2 regions of the Streptomyces sp. cg35 genome follow, and region 1 is predicted to be linked to the other one. Evidence: predicted binding sites of a transcription regulator. Region 1 holds the regulator's gene; the other holds the start of a gene.
What was found. The regulator HrcA, encoded in region 1, represses chaperone genes, less so after heat shock. The targets are predictions, from matches to a motif close to TTNGCACTCNGNNNNNCNGAGTGCNAA.
Positions count from the first base shown of each region.

Region 2: the regulator HrcA is predicted to act here: its motif matches at 4,063-4,089, upstream of groL (chaperonin GroEL).

Region 1 covers NZ_CP191268.1:5,960,598-5,967,907, forward strand. The annotation lists gene hemW (radical SAM family heme chaperone HemW) at 1-1,087, shown strand, start outside; gene ACQUQD_RS27190 (DUF3097 domain-containing protein) at 1,124-1,954, opposite strand; gene ACQUQD_RS27195 (MBL fold metallo-hydrolase) at 1,989-2,738, opposite strand; gene hrcA (heat-inducible transcriptional repressor HrcA) at 2,869-3,885, shown strand; gene dnaJ (molecular chaperone DnaJ) at 3,886-5,022, shown strand; gene ACQUQD_RS27210 (nitronate monooxygenase) at 5,135-6,208, shown strand; gene ACQUQD_RS27215 (16S rRNA (uracil(1498)-N(3))-methyltransferase) at 6,205-6,951, shown strand; gene ACQUQD_RS27220 (hypothetical protein) at 7,097-7,310, shown strand, end outside.
Region 2 covers NZ_CP191268.1:4,961,263-4,968,572, forward strand. The annotation lists gene ACQUQD_RS22615 (DUF11 domain-containing protein) at 1-318, opposite strand, end outside; gene ACQUQD_RS22620 (glucosyl-3-phosphoglycerate synthase) at 357-1,304, opposite strand; SAM riboswitch class I at 1,484-1,639, shown strand; gene thrC (threonine synthase) at 1,658-2,956, shown strand; gene ACQUQD_RS22630 (MoaD/ThiS family protein) at 2,995-3,270, shown strand; gene ACQUQD_RS22635 (cold-shock protein) at 3,703-3,909, shown strand; gene groL (chaperonin GroEL) at 4,218-5,843, shown strand; gene ACQUQD_RS22645 (DUF6215 domain-containing protein) at 6,033-6,767, shown strand; gene ACQUQD_RS22650 (hypothetical protein) at 6,746-7,033, opposite strand; gene ACQUQD_RS22655 (hypothetical protein) at 7,169-7,310, opposite strand, start outside.

The DNA of each region.
Region 1 (7,310 bases):
CACGTACACGGCGACCGAGCTGCGCGGCACCGGGGGCGTGCTCGCCTCCCGTGACAACTACGCGGAGACGCTGGCCGACGAGCTCCGCCTCGCGCGGAAGGTGCTCGGCGACGACCCCCGACCGGTGCGGACCGTGTTCGTCGGCGGCGGCACCCCGACGCTGCTGCCCGCCGCCGATCTCGTACGGATGCTGGGGGCGATCCGGGACGAGTTCGGGCTCGCGGACGACGCGGAGGTGACCACCGAGGCGAACCCGGAGTCGGTGGACCCGGCCTATCTGGCGGAGCTGCGCGCCGGGGGCTTCAACCGGGTGTCGTTCGGGATGCAGAGCGCGCGGCAGCACGTCCTGAAGGTCCTCGACCGCACGCACACGCCCGGCCGGCCCGAGGCCTGTGTCGCCGAGGCGCGGGCGGCCGGGTTCGAGCACGTCAACCTGGACCTGATCTACGGCACCCCGGGCGAGAGCGACGACGACTGGCGGGCCTCGCTGGACGCGGCGCTGGCGGCCGGTCCCGACCACGTCTCCGCGTACGCGCTGATCGTCGAGGAGGGCACCCAGCTCGCCCGGCGGATCCGGCGCGGCGAGGTGCCGATGACCGACGACGACGTGCACGCGGACCGGTATCTGATCGCCGAGGAGATGCTGTCGGCGGCCGGGTTCGACTGGTACGAGGTGTCGAACTGGGCGACGTCCGAGGCGGCGCGGTGCCTGCACAACGAGCTGTACTGGCGCGGGGCCGACTGGTGGGGCGCGGGCCCGGGCGCGCACTCGCACGTCGGCGGGGTGCGGTGGTGGAACGTGAAGCATCCCGGTGCGTACGCGGCCGCGCTGGCGGGCGGGCGGTCGCCCGGGGCCGGGCGTGAGGTGCTGGCCGACGAGGACCGGCGGGTCGAGCGGATCCTGCTGGAGCTGCGGCTCCGGGAGGGGTGCCCGCTGTCGCTGCTGCGGCCCGCGGGGCTCGCCGCGGCCCGCAAGGCCCTGGCCGACGGGCTGTTGGAGGCAGGCCCCTTCGAGGAGGGGCGCGCCGTGCTGACGCTGCGCGGGCGGTTGCTGGCGGACGGCGTGGTGCGGGACCTGGTCGACTGAGGCGGGGCGGGGCGGGGCCGGGCCGAGCGACTGCGACTACGGCTGTGCCGTCACGAAGTCGATCAGTTCTTCCACCTTGCCGAGGAGCTCGGGTTCCAGGTCCTTGTAGGAGCGGACCCGGGACAGGATGTGCTGCCAGGCCTCGCCCGTGTTCGCCACCCGCCAGCCGAGGGCCCGGCACACACCCGTCTTCCAGTCCTGGCCGTGCGGGATCCGGGGCCAGGCCTCGATGCCCAGCGAGGCCGGCTTCACCGCCTCCCAGATGTCGATGTACGGGTGGCCGACCACCAGCGCGTGCTCGCTCGTGACCGACTGGGCGATGCGCCACTCCTTCGTACCGGGGACCAGGTGGTCGACCAGGACGCCCAGGCGCGCGTCCGCGCCCGGGTCGAACTCCGCCACGATCGCCGGCAGGTCGTCGACGCCCTCCAGGAACTCCACCGCCACGCCCTCGATGCGCAGGTCGTCGCCCCAGACCCGCTCGATCAGCTCGGCGTCGTGCTTGCCCTCCACATAGATGCGGCCCGCGCGGGCCACCCGGGCGCGGGCACCCGGCACCGCGACCGAGCCGGACGCCGTGCGCGTGGGGCGGACCGGTGCGGGAGCGACGGCCGAGGGGCGGACCAGGGTGACGGTCCTGCCCTCCAGCAGGAACCCGCGCGGCTCCATCGGGAACACCCGGAGCTTGCCGAAGCGGTCCTCCAGGGTCACCGTCGGACCCTGCGCCGTCTTCTCGACGCGGACGACCGCTCCGCAGAAGCCCGTGGTGACCTCCTCCACGACGAGGTCCGGCTCCGCCGGGACCTCGGGCGCGGGGTTGTTCCGCTTCTTCCAGGGAGGGGTCAGGTCGGGGGAGTACTGGCGCATTCGGCAGACGATAAGAGAAACCGCGGCGCTCGGCCTACGACACGCCGGAACGGGCCGCCAGTGTGGCGCGCTGCGCACGGACAAACTCCGCGTTCACGGCCGATCCGTGCCCCGGGACGTAGCGGGCGTCCTCGCCGCCCAGCGACAGCAGCCGGTCGAGCGCGGCCGGCCAGTGGCGCGGCGCCGCGTCCGGGCCCGCCTGGGGCTCGCCCGACTCCTCGACCAGGTCGCCGCAGAAGACGATCTCCGGCCCGTGCGGTGTCGCGGGCACCAGGACCGCCAGGTCGTGACCGGTGTGCGCCGGGCCGACGTTCGCGAGCAGCACCTGCAGGCCGCCGCCCAGGTCCAGCGTCCACTCGCCGCAGACCCGGTGGTGCGGGGTGACGAGGAGGTCGGCCGCCTCGGCCGCCGCGTCGGCGTCCAGACCGTGGCGTACGGCGTCGGCGCGCAGCCCGTCGGCGCCGCCCGCGAACACGGTGTCGATGCCCACGGCCCCGTAGACCTCGACGCCCGCGAACGCCGCCGTGCCGAGCACATGGTCGAAGTGCGGGTGGGTGAGCGCGATGTGCGTCACTCTCCCGTGTGTTCCCAGGAGGCGCCGGGTGTCCGCGCGCAGCCGGGCGCCTTCACGGAGTGAGGATCCCGTGTCGATCAACAGGGCCGCGCCGTCGCCCACGACGAGTCCGGTCGTGCAGTCCCAGCCGGGCAGCCGGACCCGCCCCACGTGCGGCGCCAGTTCCTCCCAGCCCGCCGACTTCCAGTCGATGCCCGTGGTGGTCTCCATGGTTCGACGCTAGCGGCCTTGCCGGGCCCGTACCCACCGGCCGTACACTGAGCCGGGGACGATTGGCACTCGCGGACAGGGAGTGCCAAAACGGAAAGATCGCAGAGTCAGTTGCTGGAGGTGCGCGCCGATGCTCAGTGAACGCAGGCTCGAAGTGCTGCGCGCCATCGTCCAGGACTACGTCGGCACCGAGGAGCCGGTCGGCTCCAAGGCGCTGACCGAGCGGCACAGCCTGGGCGTCTCCCCGGCGACCGTGCGCAACGACATGGCCGCCCTGGAGGACGAGGGGTTCATCGCCCAGCCGCACACCAGTGCCGGGCGCATCCCCACCGACAAGGGGTACCGCCTCTTCGTCGACAAGCTCACCGCGGTGAAGCCGATGACCGCGCCCGAGCGGCGCGCCATCCAGAACTTCCTGGAGGGCGCCGTCGACCTCGACGACGTCGTCGGCCGGACCGTGCGGCTGCTCGCGCAGCTGACCCGGCAGGTCGCGGTCGTCCAGTACCCGTCCCTGACCCGGTCCACCGTGCGCCACGTCGAGCTGCTGTCGCTCGCGCCCGCCCGTCTGATGCTCGTGCTGATCACGGACACCGGGCGCGTGGAGCAGCGGATGATCGACTGCCCGGCGCCGTTCGGCGAATCGTCTCTGGCGGATCTGCGGGCGCGGCTCAACAGCCGGGTCGCGGGCCGCCGGTTCGCCGATGTGCCGCAGCTGGTGCAGGACCTGCCGGAGGCCTTCGAGACGGAGGACCGCGGTACGGTCGCGACGGTGCTCTCCACTCTGCTGGAGACGCTCGTCGAGGAGACCGAGGAGCGGCTGATGATCGGCGGCACCGCCAATCTCACCCGCTTCGGACATGACTTTCCCCTCACCATCCGGCCCGTCCTCGAGGCGCTGGAGGAGCAGGTCGTGCTCCTCAAGTTGCTTGGTGAGCAGGGTGATTCGGGCATGGCCGTACGGATCGGTCACGAGAACGCCCACGAGGGACTCAACTCCACGTCCGTCGTGTCGGTCGGCTACGGTTCGGGCGGCGAGGCAGTCGCCAAGCTCGGCGTGGTCGGACCGACCCGCATGGATTACCCGGGAACGATGGGAGCAGTACGCGCAGTGGCACGTTACGTCGGACAGATCCTGGCGGAGTCGTAAGTGGCCACGGACTACTACGCCGTACTCGGCGTGCGCCGCGACGCTTCCCAGGACGAGATCAAGAAGGCTTTTCGGAGGCTCGCGCGCGAGCTGCACCCGGACGTGAATCCGGATCCGAAGACCCAGGAGCGGTTCAAGGAGATCAACGCCGCCTACGAGGTGCTCTCCGACCCGCAGAAGAAGCAGGTCTACGACCTCGGGGGCGACCCCCTGTCGCAGGCCGGCGGAGGCGGCGCCGGAGGCTTCGGCGCCGGCGGGTTCGGGAACTTCTCGGACATCATGGACGCGTTCTTCGGGACCGCGTCGCAGCGTGGCCCGCGGTCGCGCACGCGCCGCGGCCAGGACGCCATGATCCGGCTCGAGATCGAGCTGGACGAGGCCGCCTTCGGGACCACCAAGGACATCCAGGTCGACACGGCCGTCGTCTGTACGACCTGCAGCGGCGAGGGCGCCGCGCCGGGTACCTCCGCGCAGACCTGCGACATGTGCCGCGGGCGCGGCGAGGTCTCGCAGGTCACGCGGTCCTTCCTCGGCCAGGTCATGACGTCCCGCCCCTGCCCGCAGTGCCAGGGCTTCGGCACCGTCGTGCCGACGCCGTGCCCCGAGTGCGCCGGTGACGGCCGCATCCGGTCGCGGCGCACGATGACCGTGAAGATCCCGGCCGGTGTGGACAACGGGACGCGGATCCAGCTCGCGGGCGAGGGCGAGGTCGGCCCCGGCGGCGGCCCCGCCGGTGACCTGTACGTGGAGATCCACGAGCTGCCGCACCCGGTCTTCCAGCGGCGCGGCGACGATCTGCACTGCACCGTGACCATCCCGATGACCGCGGCGGCCCTCGGCACCAAGGTGCCGCTGGAGACGCTCGACGGCATGGAGGAGATCGACATCCGGCCCGGCACCCAGTCCGGCCAGTCGGTCCCGCTGCACGGGCGCGGCATCACGCATCTGCGCGGCGGCGGCCGCGGCGACCTCATCGTGCACGTCGAGGTCATGACGCCGCAGAAGCTCGACCCCGAGCAGGAGCGGCTGCTGCGCGAGCTCGCCAAGCTGCGCGGCGAGGAGCGGCCCACCGGCCAGTTCCAGCCCGGCCAGCAGGGGCTGTTCTCACGGCTGAAGGACGCGTTCAACGGGCGGTGAGCCGTTGGCGGGAGGGGCCCGGGGGTGAACACCCCCGGGCCCCTTTTGCGTGGCACATGCCAGGCGGAACCTCCGATTCGGTCGTCTGACGCGTACGTGGCACGATGCGGTCATGTCCTCCGCACTGACCGATCTCTGCCCCTGTCCGATCGTGCAGGCCCCGATGGCGGGCGGCGCGTCCTGTCCCGAGCTCGTGGCCGCCGTGTCCGAGGCGGGCGGGCTCGGGTTCCTCGCCGCCGGGTACAAGACGGCCGACGGCATGTACCAGGAGATCAAGCAGGTGCGGGGGCTGACCGCCCGGCCCTTCGGCGTCAATCTGTTCATGCCGCAGCCGGAGTACGCGGACCCGGCCGCGGTCGACGTCTACCGCCACCAGCTCACCGGCGAGGCGGGCTGGTACCAGACCCCGCTCGGCGACCCCGACAGCGGACGCGACGACGGCTACGACGCCAAGCTCGCCATCCTCGTCGACGACCCGGTGCCGCTCGTCACCTTCACGTTCGGCTGCCCCACCCGCGAGGTGATCGACTCGCTGCGCGCCGTGGGCACGCTCACCGCCGTCACCGTGACGACGGTGGAGGAGGCGTTCGCCGCGCAGTGGGCGGGCGCCGACGCCGTGTGCGTCCAGGGCGTCGAGGCCGGCGGCCACCAGGGCACGCACCGGGACAACCCCGAGACCGACGGCAGCGGCGTCGGCCTGCTCTCGCTGATCGCGCAGGTGCGCGAAGCGGTACAGCTGCCGATCATCGCGGCCGGCGGAATCATGCGGGGCACCCAGATCGCCGCCGTGCTCGCCGCGGGCGCCGACCTCGCCCAGCTGGGCACGGCGTTCCTCGTGACCCCCGAGTCGGGCGCGCCCGCACTGCACAAGCAGGCCATGACCGACCCGCTGTTCACCCGGACCGAGCTGACCCGGGCGTTCTCCGGGCGGCCCGCGCGCGGCCTCGTCAACCGGTTCCTGCGCGAGCACGGCCCGTACGCGCCCGCCGCGTACCCGGAGGTCCACCACATGACGTCGCCGCTGCGCAAGGCCGCCGCCAAGGCCGGTGACCCGCAGGCCATGGCGCTGTGGGCCGGGCAGGGACACAAGCTCGCCCGGGAGCTTCCGGCCGGGCAGCTCGTCGAGGTGCTCGCCGCCGAACTCGACGCCGCCAGGGCCACGCTCGGGCAGCGGGGTGCCGCGTGACGGCGCCGGTGTTCGTCGTCGACGGCCCGGTGCCGGGCGACCGCACGTACGTACTGGACGGTGCCGAGGGGCGGCACGCCGTCTCCGTGAAGCGGCTGCGGGCCGGGGAGACCGTCGTGCTGACGGACGGGCTCGGGTCGTGGAGCGAGGGCGTCGTCGCCGCGGCCGAGGGCAAGGACCGGCTGGTCGTCGAGGTCGGGCCGGTGCGCGTCGAGGCCGAGGAAGGGCCGCGGATCACCGTCGTACAGGCGCTGCCCAAGGGCGACCGGGGCGAGCTCGCCGTCGAGACCATGACGGAGACCGGCGTCGACGCGATCGTGCCGTGGGCGGCCTCGCGGTGCATCACGCAGTGGCGCGGCGAGCGCGGGGCCAAGGCGCTGGGCAAGTGGCGGGCCACCGCGCGCGAGGCCGGCAAGCAGTCGCGCCGGGTGCGCTTCCCCGAGGTCGCGGACGCCGCGTCCACCAAGGAGGTCGCGGCGCTGCTCGACGCGGCGGACCTGGCGGTCGTGCTGCACGAGGACCGCGACGCGCAGAGCACCGCGCTGGCCTCGGCGCAGCTTCCGGCGGCGGGCGAGATCGTGCTCGTCGTCGGCCCCGAAGGGGGAGTGTCGCCGGAGGAGCTGAAGGTGTTCGGCGACGCCGGGGCGCGGGCGTTCCGGCTCGGGCGCAGTGTGCTGCGGACGTCCACGGCCGGGACCGCGGCGGTCGCGTTGCTGCTGGGGCGGACGGGACGCTGGGGCTGACCGCCGCCGACCGCGTCCTGGCTTCAACCTGTCTTACCCTCCCGTCGTGGACGGTGGCATCCTGCCGTGCATGGGGGCATTGAGTAGGATCAATGGCAATTTGCGCCGGTTACGGAACCCGCGAGGGCTGGCGGTGGCCGGGTGCGTGGCGGCCGTCGTCGCCGCGGGGGTCGCGTGCGAGCCCGTCAACGGCGATCTCAGCCCGTCCACGGCCGCCAGCACCACCGACCAGGAGGCCACCGAGGAGCTGAACCGGCAGCACGCCGACGTGGCCTGGCTCAGCTGCTCCGCGGTGACCGACGAGAGCTCCGGATCCAGTGCCTCGACGCCGACCTCGGTCGAGGTGAACTGCACGGGCA
Region 2 (7,310 bases), 1.0 Mb from region 1:
CAGCCCGGCCGTGTCCGTGTACTGCATGTCGAACTGGTTGTTGTTCTCGGTGCTCGTGCCCGCCTGCGCGGACCGGCAGCGCGCCGCGTCGTCCGCGGGCGTGGTCGGGCACCGCATCACGGTGTTGCCGAGCGTGATGAAGTCGCCGTAGAGGGCTTCCTCGTACCGCTTGGCGAAGGGTTCGACCACCACCGCCGAGGCCGGAACGGCCGCTGCGACGAGGGTCGCGGCGGCCGTGGCCGTGGCGGCGAGGGTCCCGGCGAGGCGGGTGGCGGCGCCTGTGAGCCGCCGGTTGCTTCTTGCGTGTCTAAGCCACATAAGCGGCAATGTAGGCAAAAAGCATCATCACTCAGTGGCTATGCGACGCGACGCTCCGCGTACTCACTGATTTCGGTCATCGGGGGACGCTCCTCCGTGTCCACCTCGTACGTCCGCGGCTCGAAGCCGCCCTCCCCGCGCTCGAACTGGGTGAGCACGGGCCGCACCAGATGCCCGCGGGCCAGCCGCAGCTGCGCCGTGCGGTAGATCGCGGCGGCCATCCGCCCGAGCGCCTGCCCGTCCTGGTGCCGGTGCTTGCGCACCCCCACGTCGACCTGGGCCAGCGCGTCCAGGCCCACGGTGTGCAGGGCGTCCACGAGCAGCCCGAGCTCCACGCCGTACCCGACGGGGAACGGCAGTCGCTCCAGCAGCGACCTGCGGGCCGCGTACTCGCCGCCCAGCGGCTGGACGAATCCGGCCAGCCGGGGCCAGTGCAGATTGAGGATCGGGCGCGCCATCAGCTCCGTGACACGGCCGCCCTGCCCGGCGGCCCCGCCCAGCGGACGGTCGTACATCGCCTTCACGAAGGCCACGCCCGGGTCGGTCAGCAGCGGCCCGACGATCCCGGAGACGAAGTCCGCCGAGAACTCCTTGAGGTCCGCGTCGACGAAACACACGATGTCGCCGGACGTCACGAAAAGTGAACGCCATAGCACCTCGCCCTTGCCGGGCCGCACCGGGATCCGCGGCAGGACCGTGTCCCGGTGCACGACGCGGGCCCCGGCCGCCGCGGCGACCTCGGAGGTGCGGTCCGTGGACCCGGAGTCCACCACCACCAGCTCGTCGACGAGCGGCACCGCCTCCGTCATCAGCTCACGCCGGATCACGGCGACGATCTCCCCGACCGTCTCCTCCTCGTCGAGCGCGGGCAGCACCACGCTCACCGTCTGGCCGGACGCGCGCTTCGCGGCGATGAGCTGGTGCAACGAGCGGTCGGCCACGGACCAGGAGCGCCGCTCAAGCCAGCGCTCGACTTCTTCCAGCACGGTCTGCGGCTCCTTATCGGCGGGGCGGTATCGGTCGATGTGATCCATCTCGCGGTTCGGACGACTATCTCAAGGGTCCAGGCCGTCGGTTACAGTCTTGAACAAGGCCGGTGACCATCGCATGTCGGGGTCGCCGCCCGGTGTCAGCGCGTATCAGGGCGCGACACACAATCGAATACCGCTCATCCAGAGGGGCAGAGGGATACGGCCCGTTGAAGCCCCGGCAACCCTCCAGCCGGTCTCGTACGACTGTCATCGTCGACGTCGCGAGGCTCCCGGCTAGGGAAGGTGCCAAATCCGTCTCGTGGCGAGATGCGCCGCGAGGAAGATGAGGAGAAAGGGCCTCGCCTCTCATGGCTGTACAGACTGTCGCCACCACGACCGCCGCGAACACCGTCGACCTCGGCCCCGCGTCCGGCCTCTCCTGCCGCGAGTGCGGCACCACGTTCCCGCTCGGACCGATCTTCGCCTGCGCCGAGTGTTTCGGGCCTCTGGAAGTCGCGTACGACCTGCCCGTCGGCGACCCCGAGGCACTCCGCAAGCAGATCGAGGCGGGCCCGGCCAACGTCTGGCGCTACGCCCCGCTGCTGCCCGTCCCGGCCGACGTCGCCGAGAAGCCGAACCTGAACCCGGGCTGGACCAAGCTGGTCAAGGCCGACAACCTCGCCCGTGAACTCGGCGTCGAGCAGGGCAGGTTGTTCGTCAAGGACGACTCCGGCAACCCCACGCACTCCTTCAAGGACCGGGTCGTCGCGCAGGCCATCGAGGCCGCCCGCGCCTTCGGCTTCACCACGCTGTCCTGCTCCTCCACCGGCAACCTGGCCGGCGCCGTCGGCGCCGCGGCCGCCCGCGCCGGCTTCCGCTCCTGCGTGTTCATCCCGCACGACCTGGAGCAGGGCAAGGTCGTCATGGCCGGTGTCTACGGCGGTGACCTCGTCGCCATCGAGGGCAACTACGACGACGTGAACCGTTTCTGCTCCGAGCTCATCGGCGACCCGCTGGGCGAGGGCTGGGGCTTCGTGAACGTGAACCTGCGCCCGTACTACGGCGAGGGCTCCAAGACGCTCGCGTACGAGATCTGCGAGCAGCTCGGCTGGCAGCTGCCCGACCAGCTGGTCATCCCGATCGCGTCCGGCTCGCAGTTCACGAAGATCGACAAGGGGCTGCAGGAGCTGATCAAGCTCGGCCTCGTCGAGGACAAGCCGTACAAGCTCTTCGGCGCCCAGGCCGAGGGCTGCTCCCCGGTCTCGGTCGCGTACAAGGGCGGCCACGACGTGGTGCGCCCGCAGAAGCCGAACACCATCGCCAAGTCGCTGGCCATCGGCAACCCGGCCGACGGGCCGTACGTCCTGGACATCGCGCGCCGCACGGGCGGTGCCGTGGAGGACGTGAACGACGAGCAGGTCGTCGAGGCGATCAAGCTGCTCGCGCAGACGGAGGGCATCTTCGCGGAGACGGCGGGCGGCGTGACGCTCGGTGTCACCAAGAAGCTCATCGAGGCCGGGCTGATCGACCCGTCCCTGACCACGGTCGTGCTGAACACGGGTGACGGGCTCAAGACGCTCGACGCCGTCGCCGATTCATCGCAGGCGACCGCGACGATCCGGCCGAGCCTGGAGGCGTTCCGCGACGCCGGTCTCTCCGCCCACTGAGCCACCATCCGACCCAGCAGCAACGGGAGTCACCCATCATGAGCGTCAACGTCCGGATCCCCACCATTCTCCGTACCTACACCGGCGGCCAGGCCGAGGTGAGCGCCGAGGGCGCCACGCTCGCCGATGTCATCACCGACCTGGAGAAGAACCACACCGGGATCGCCGCCCGCGTCCTCGACGACCAGGGCAAGCTGCGCCGCTTCGTGAACGTCTACGTGAACGACGACGACGTCCGCTTCGAGCAGGGGCTGGAGACGGCGACGCCGGACGGCGCCGGGGTCTCGATCATTCCCGCCGTCGCCGGCGGCTGATCTTTCCCTGTTCCACGCAGAGTTACGTGAATTGCCCCCTCCGCGAGAGAAGCGGAGGGGGCAATTCTGCATGGTTGAGCGCGGTACAGTTGGGGAAGCCGCTTCCTTCTGCCGCCCGGTGCATGACGGGCGCATATGAGTTCTCGCCCGAACCGCGACAAGAAGCAGCCAAAGTGCCCGGCCCTTTCGAGCTCTTTATGGCATTTGTGCGGCCCGACTTGCCCTGGGATCCGGTGAGTTGGCCCGGTTTCCCCGATCGTGGGCGCCCAGAATTCTCGTCCGATTGACCTGTTGCAGACGGCAGTTGGGCAGATACATTCAGCCGCGGTCGACGCGTTCCGGCGCACACCCCCAAACCCTTTGGGGAGTGAGGTCTGACCCGGGACCGCGAAGTGCGGTCTCGCGCAAGGGCCAGTAATAGGGGAGTTAGGCATGGCTCAGGGCACCGTCAAGTGGTTCAACGCGGAGAAGGGGTACGGCTTCATCGCGGTCGACGGTGGTGCGGATGTATTCGTCCACTACAGCGCGATTCAGATGGACGGCTACCGCACCCTCGAAGAGGGTCAGCGAGTGGAATTCGAGATCTCGCAGGGCCAGAAGGGGCCGCAGGCCGACATGGTCCGCCTGGCCGCCGGCTGAAGCGCGTCACGACTGACAGGCTTCGTACGAGCGAAGGGTCCGTGTCCCCGCCAGGGGGTACGGGCCCTTCGTGCTGTGCGGGCACCGGGGGCGGGCGTCGGGGATCTGTGGTAGCCGCTTGCACTCGCAGGGGTCGAGTGCTAATCATTGGCGTTAGCACTCTCCGAGTGAGAGTGACAGAACTTGGATCGGGTCGGTGAGGTCCGGGAGCCGGGTGGGGCAAGGAACCACAAGGCTCAAGGGCCGTCCGTCGCGGGCACCAGCACGGTCCGTTTGCGTTTCCACCCCGTCCGGGAGGACCACTTCACATGGCCAAGATCATCGCGTTCGACGAGGAGGCACGGCGCGGCCTCGAGCGCGGCATGAACCAGCTCGCCGACGCCGTCAAGGTGACCCTGGGCCCCAAGGGTCGCAACGTCGTCCTCGAGAAGAAGTGGGGCGCCCCCACGATCACCAACGATGGTGTGTCCATCGCCAAGGAGATCGAGCTCGAGGACCCGTACGAGAAGATCGGCGCCGAGCTGGTCAAGGAGGTCGCGAAGAAGACGGACGACGTCGCCGGTGACGGCACGACGACCGCGACCGTCCTGGCCCAGGCCCTGGTGCGCGAGGGTCTGCGCAACGTGGCCGCCGGTGCCAACCCGATGGCCCTCAAGCGGGGCATCGAGAAGGCCGTCGAGGCCGTCTCCGCCGCTCTCCTTGAGCAGGCCAAGGATGTCGAGACCAAGGAGCAGATCGCTTCCACGGCCTCCATCTCCGCCGCCGACACCCAGATCGGCGAGCTCATCGCCGAGGCCATGGACAAGGTCGGCAAGGAAGGCGTCATCACCGTCGAGGAGTCCCAGACCTTCGGTCTGGAGCTGGAGCTCACCGAGGGTATGCGCTTCGACAAGGGCTACATCTCGGCGTACTTCGCCACCGACATGGAGCGTATGGAGGCGTCGCTCGACGACCCGTACATCCTCATCGTCAACTCGAAGATCGGCAACGTGAAGGACCTCCTTCCGCTGCTCGAGAAGGTCATGCAGTCCGGCAAGCCGCTGCTGATCATCGCCGAGGACGTCGAGGGCGAGGCCCTGTCGACCCTGGTCGTCAACAAGATCCGTGGCACCTTCAAGTCCGTCGCCGTCAAGGCCCCGGGCTTCGGTGACCGCCGCAAGGCCATGCTCGGCGACATCGCCATCCTCACCGGTGGCACCGTCATCTCCGAGGAGGTCGGCCTCAAGCTGGAGAACGCCGGTCTCGACCTGCTCGGCCGCGCCCGCAAGGTCGTCATCACCAAGGACGAGACGACGATCGTCGACGGCTCCGGTGACAGCGACCAGGTCCAGGGCCGCGTCAACCAGATCCGTGCCGAGATCGAGAACTCGGACAGCGACTACGACCGCGAGAAGCTGCAGGAGCGCCTGGCGAAGCTCGCCGGCGGTGTTGCGGTCATCAAGGCCGGTGCCGCGACCGAGGTCGAGCTCAAGGAGCGCAAGCACCGCATCGAGGACGCCGTTCGCAACGCGAAGGCGGCCGTCGAGGAGGGCATCGTCGCCGGTGGTGGCGTGGCCCTGCTGCAGGCCTCCGCGGTCTTCGAGAAGCTGGAGCTCGAGGGTGACGAGGCGACCGGCGCCAACGCCGTGAAGCTCGCCCTGGAGGCCCCGCTCAAGCAGATCGCCGTCAACGGTGGTCTCGAGGGTGGCGTCGTCGTGGAGAAGGTGCGGAACCTGGCCGTCGGCCACGGTCTGAACGCCGCCACGGGCGAGTACGTCGACATGATCGCCGAGGGCATCCTCGACCCGGCCAAGGTGACGCGCTCCGCGCTGCAGAACGCCGCGTCGATCGCCGCGCTGTTCCTCACCACCGAGGCCGTCATCGCCGACAAGCCGGAGAAGGCCGCTGCCGCGGGCGCTCCGGGCGGCATGCCGGGCGGTGACATGGACTTCTGAGCCGTCTCACGGTTCAGCCGGTCTGTTCGTCCCGAGGGCGGCATCTCCTCTTCACGAGGGGGTGCCGCCCTCGGGCGTTTCCCCGTTCCCGGGTTCCGCACAGGAATCCTCTTGTCCCCTTGATCGTCACGGGTTACTGTCCCCGGGCGCGTACTGGGGAGTAGTGCGCAATCACGGCAGGTGGGGGACATGGCCGACAGTGACGGTGTGCCGGAGAAGAGCATGAACGCGTGGGGGCAGGCCATCTCGGCCGTCGCGCTGGTGGGGGCGCTCGCCGTGGGGTTCTGGGCGATCGCGCGGGACTCGGCGTCCGACCAGGGCGGTGCGCCGGAGGCCGCCGCCTGCTCGGGCGGGGCGCCGGAGAAGGGCGACAAGGCGGCCGGCCGGGTGTACGGGGCCCAGCTGTGCAAGGCGCTGAACCAGAGCGAGCTCGCCACCTGGCTGGGGACGCCCGGCGAGGTCCCCAAGAGCGCGAGCGGCAGCGGCGACGGGTCGATCGGCTCGGGCAGCAGCAAGATCCCGTACCGGTCGGCGCGGATCGAGTTCGAGACGTACACGGTGACGCTCTCGGCGACGTACGACAAGCTGCCGGTGGACGCGGAGTCCGTGGCGTTCCTCGGCCGTGACGTGCACGCGCAGAAGGTGTTGCGCCGCGCCGCGGTCTTCTACTCGACGCAGACCCTGGGCATCCGCTTCCGGCTCGACGGCTCGGACGCCGAGAGCACGCAGGGGGTACCGGCCGAGGCGCTCACCGTGGCGCTCGACCCGAAGAACCGCGGCGGCTCCTACGAGCTGGCGGTGTGGCGCAACGGCGGCGGCTACCCGGACCGGACCGTGCTCCTCGAGGTCGCGGAGCACGTGCTCCCGGTGGTCCCCGGCTTCGACTCAGGGACGACGCTGCCTCAGGACGCGCCCTCCTCGTAACTGGCCCACGCGTCACGGCCCGCCCGGGACGCGCTCGTCGCCGCCGTCTGGGCCTGCCGGAACGCGCGCTGCGCCAGCTCGGCGGGCGGGACGTCCCAGCTGCCGGTCCAGGTGCGGCCCGCGCGCGCCAGCTCGTAGACCAGTACGCCGATGCCCGCGGCGGCGGTGAGCATGCCGATGCCGGTCAGCGCGGCGCCGGTGGCCAGCCGCCGCTGGTCGGGGCGGAACTCGGTCCAGGAGATCTTGGAAAGGGTGCTCTCAGCCATGGGGCCAGGATGCGGGAGGGCGGGCGCGGTCGCATGTGGAGCGCGGGGCGGGCGGCGGCGCTCAGCCGGCGGTGGGGCGGACACCGTCGTCGACGATGAAGTCCAGGGCGTCGTAGCCCCGCGTCTTCGGGCTGCTCAGGGCGTAGGCGTGGAGGCAGAAGCCCGTGTCGGTGCCGCGGGCGGTGACTCAGTGGTCGGCGCCGCGAACAGCAGCCAGCCGGTGACCAGGGCCAGTCCGATGGGGTTGCGCGGGTTGTGGACGGAGCGGCTGGTGCCC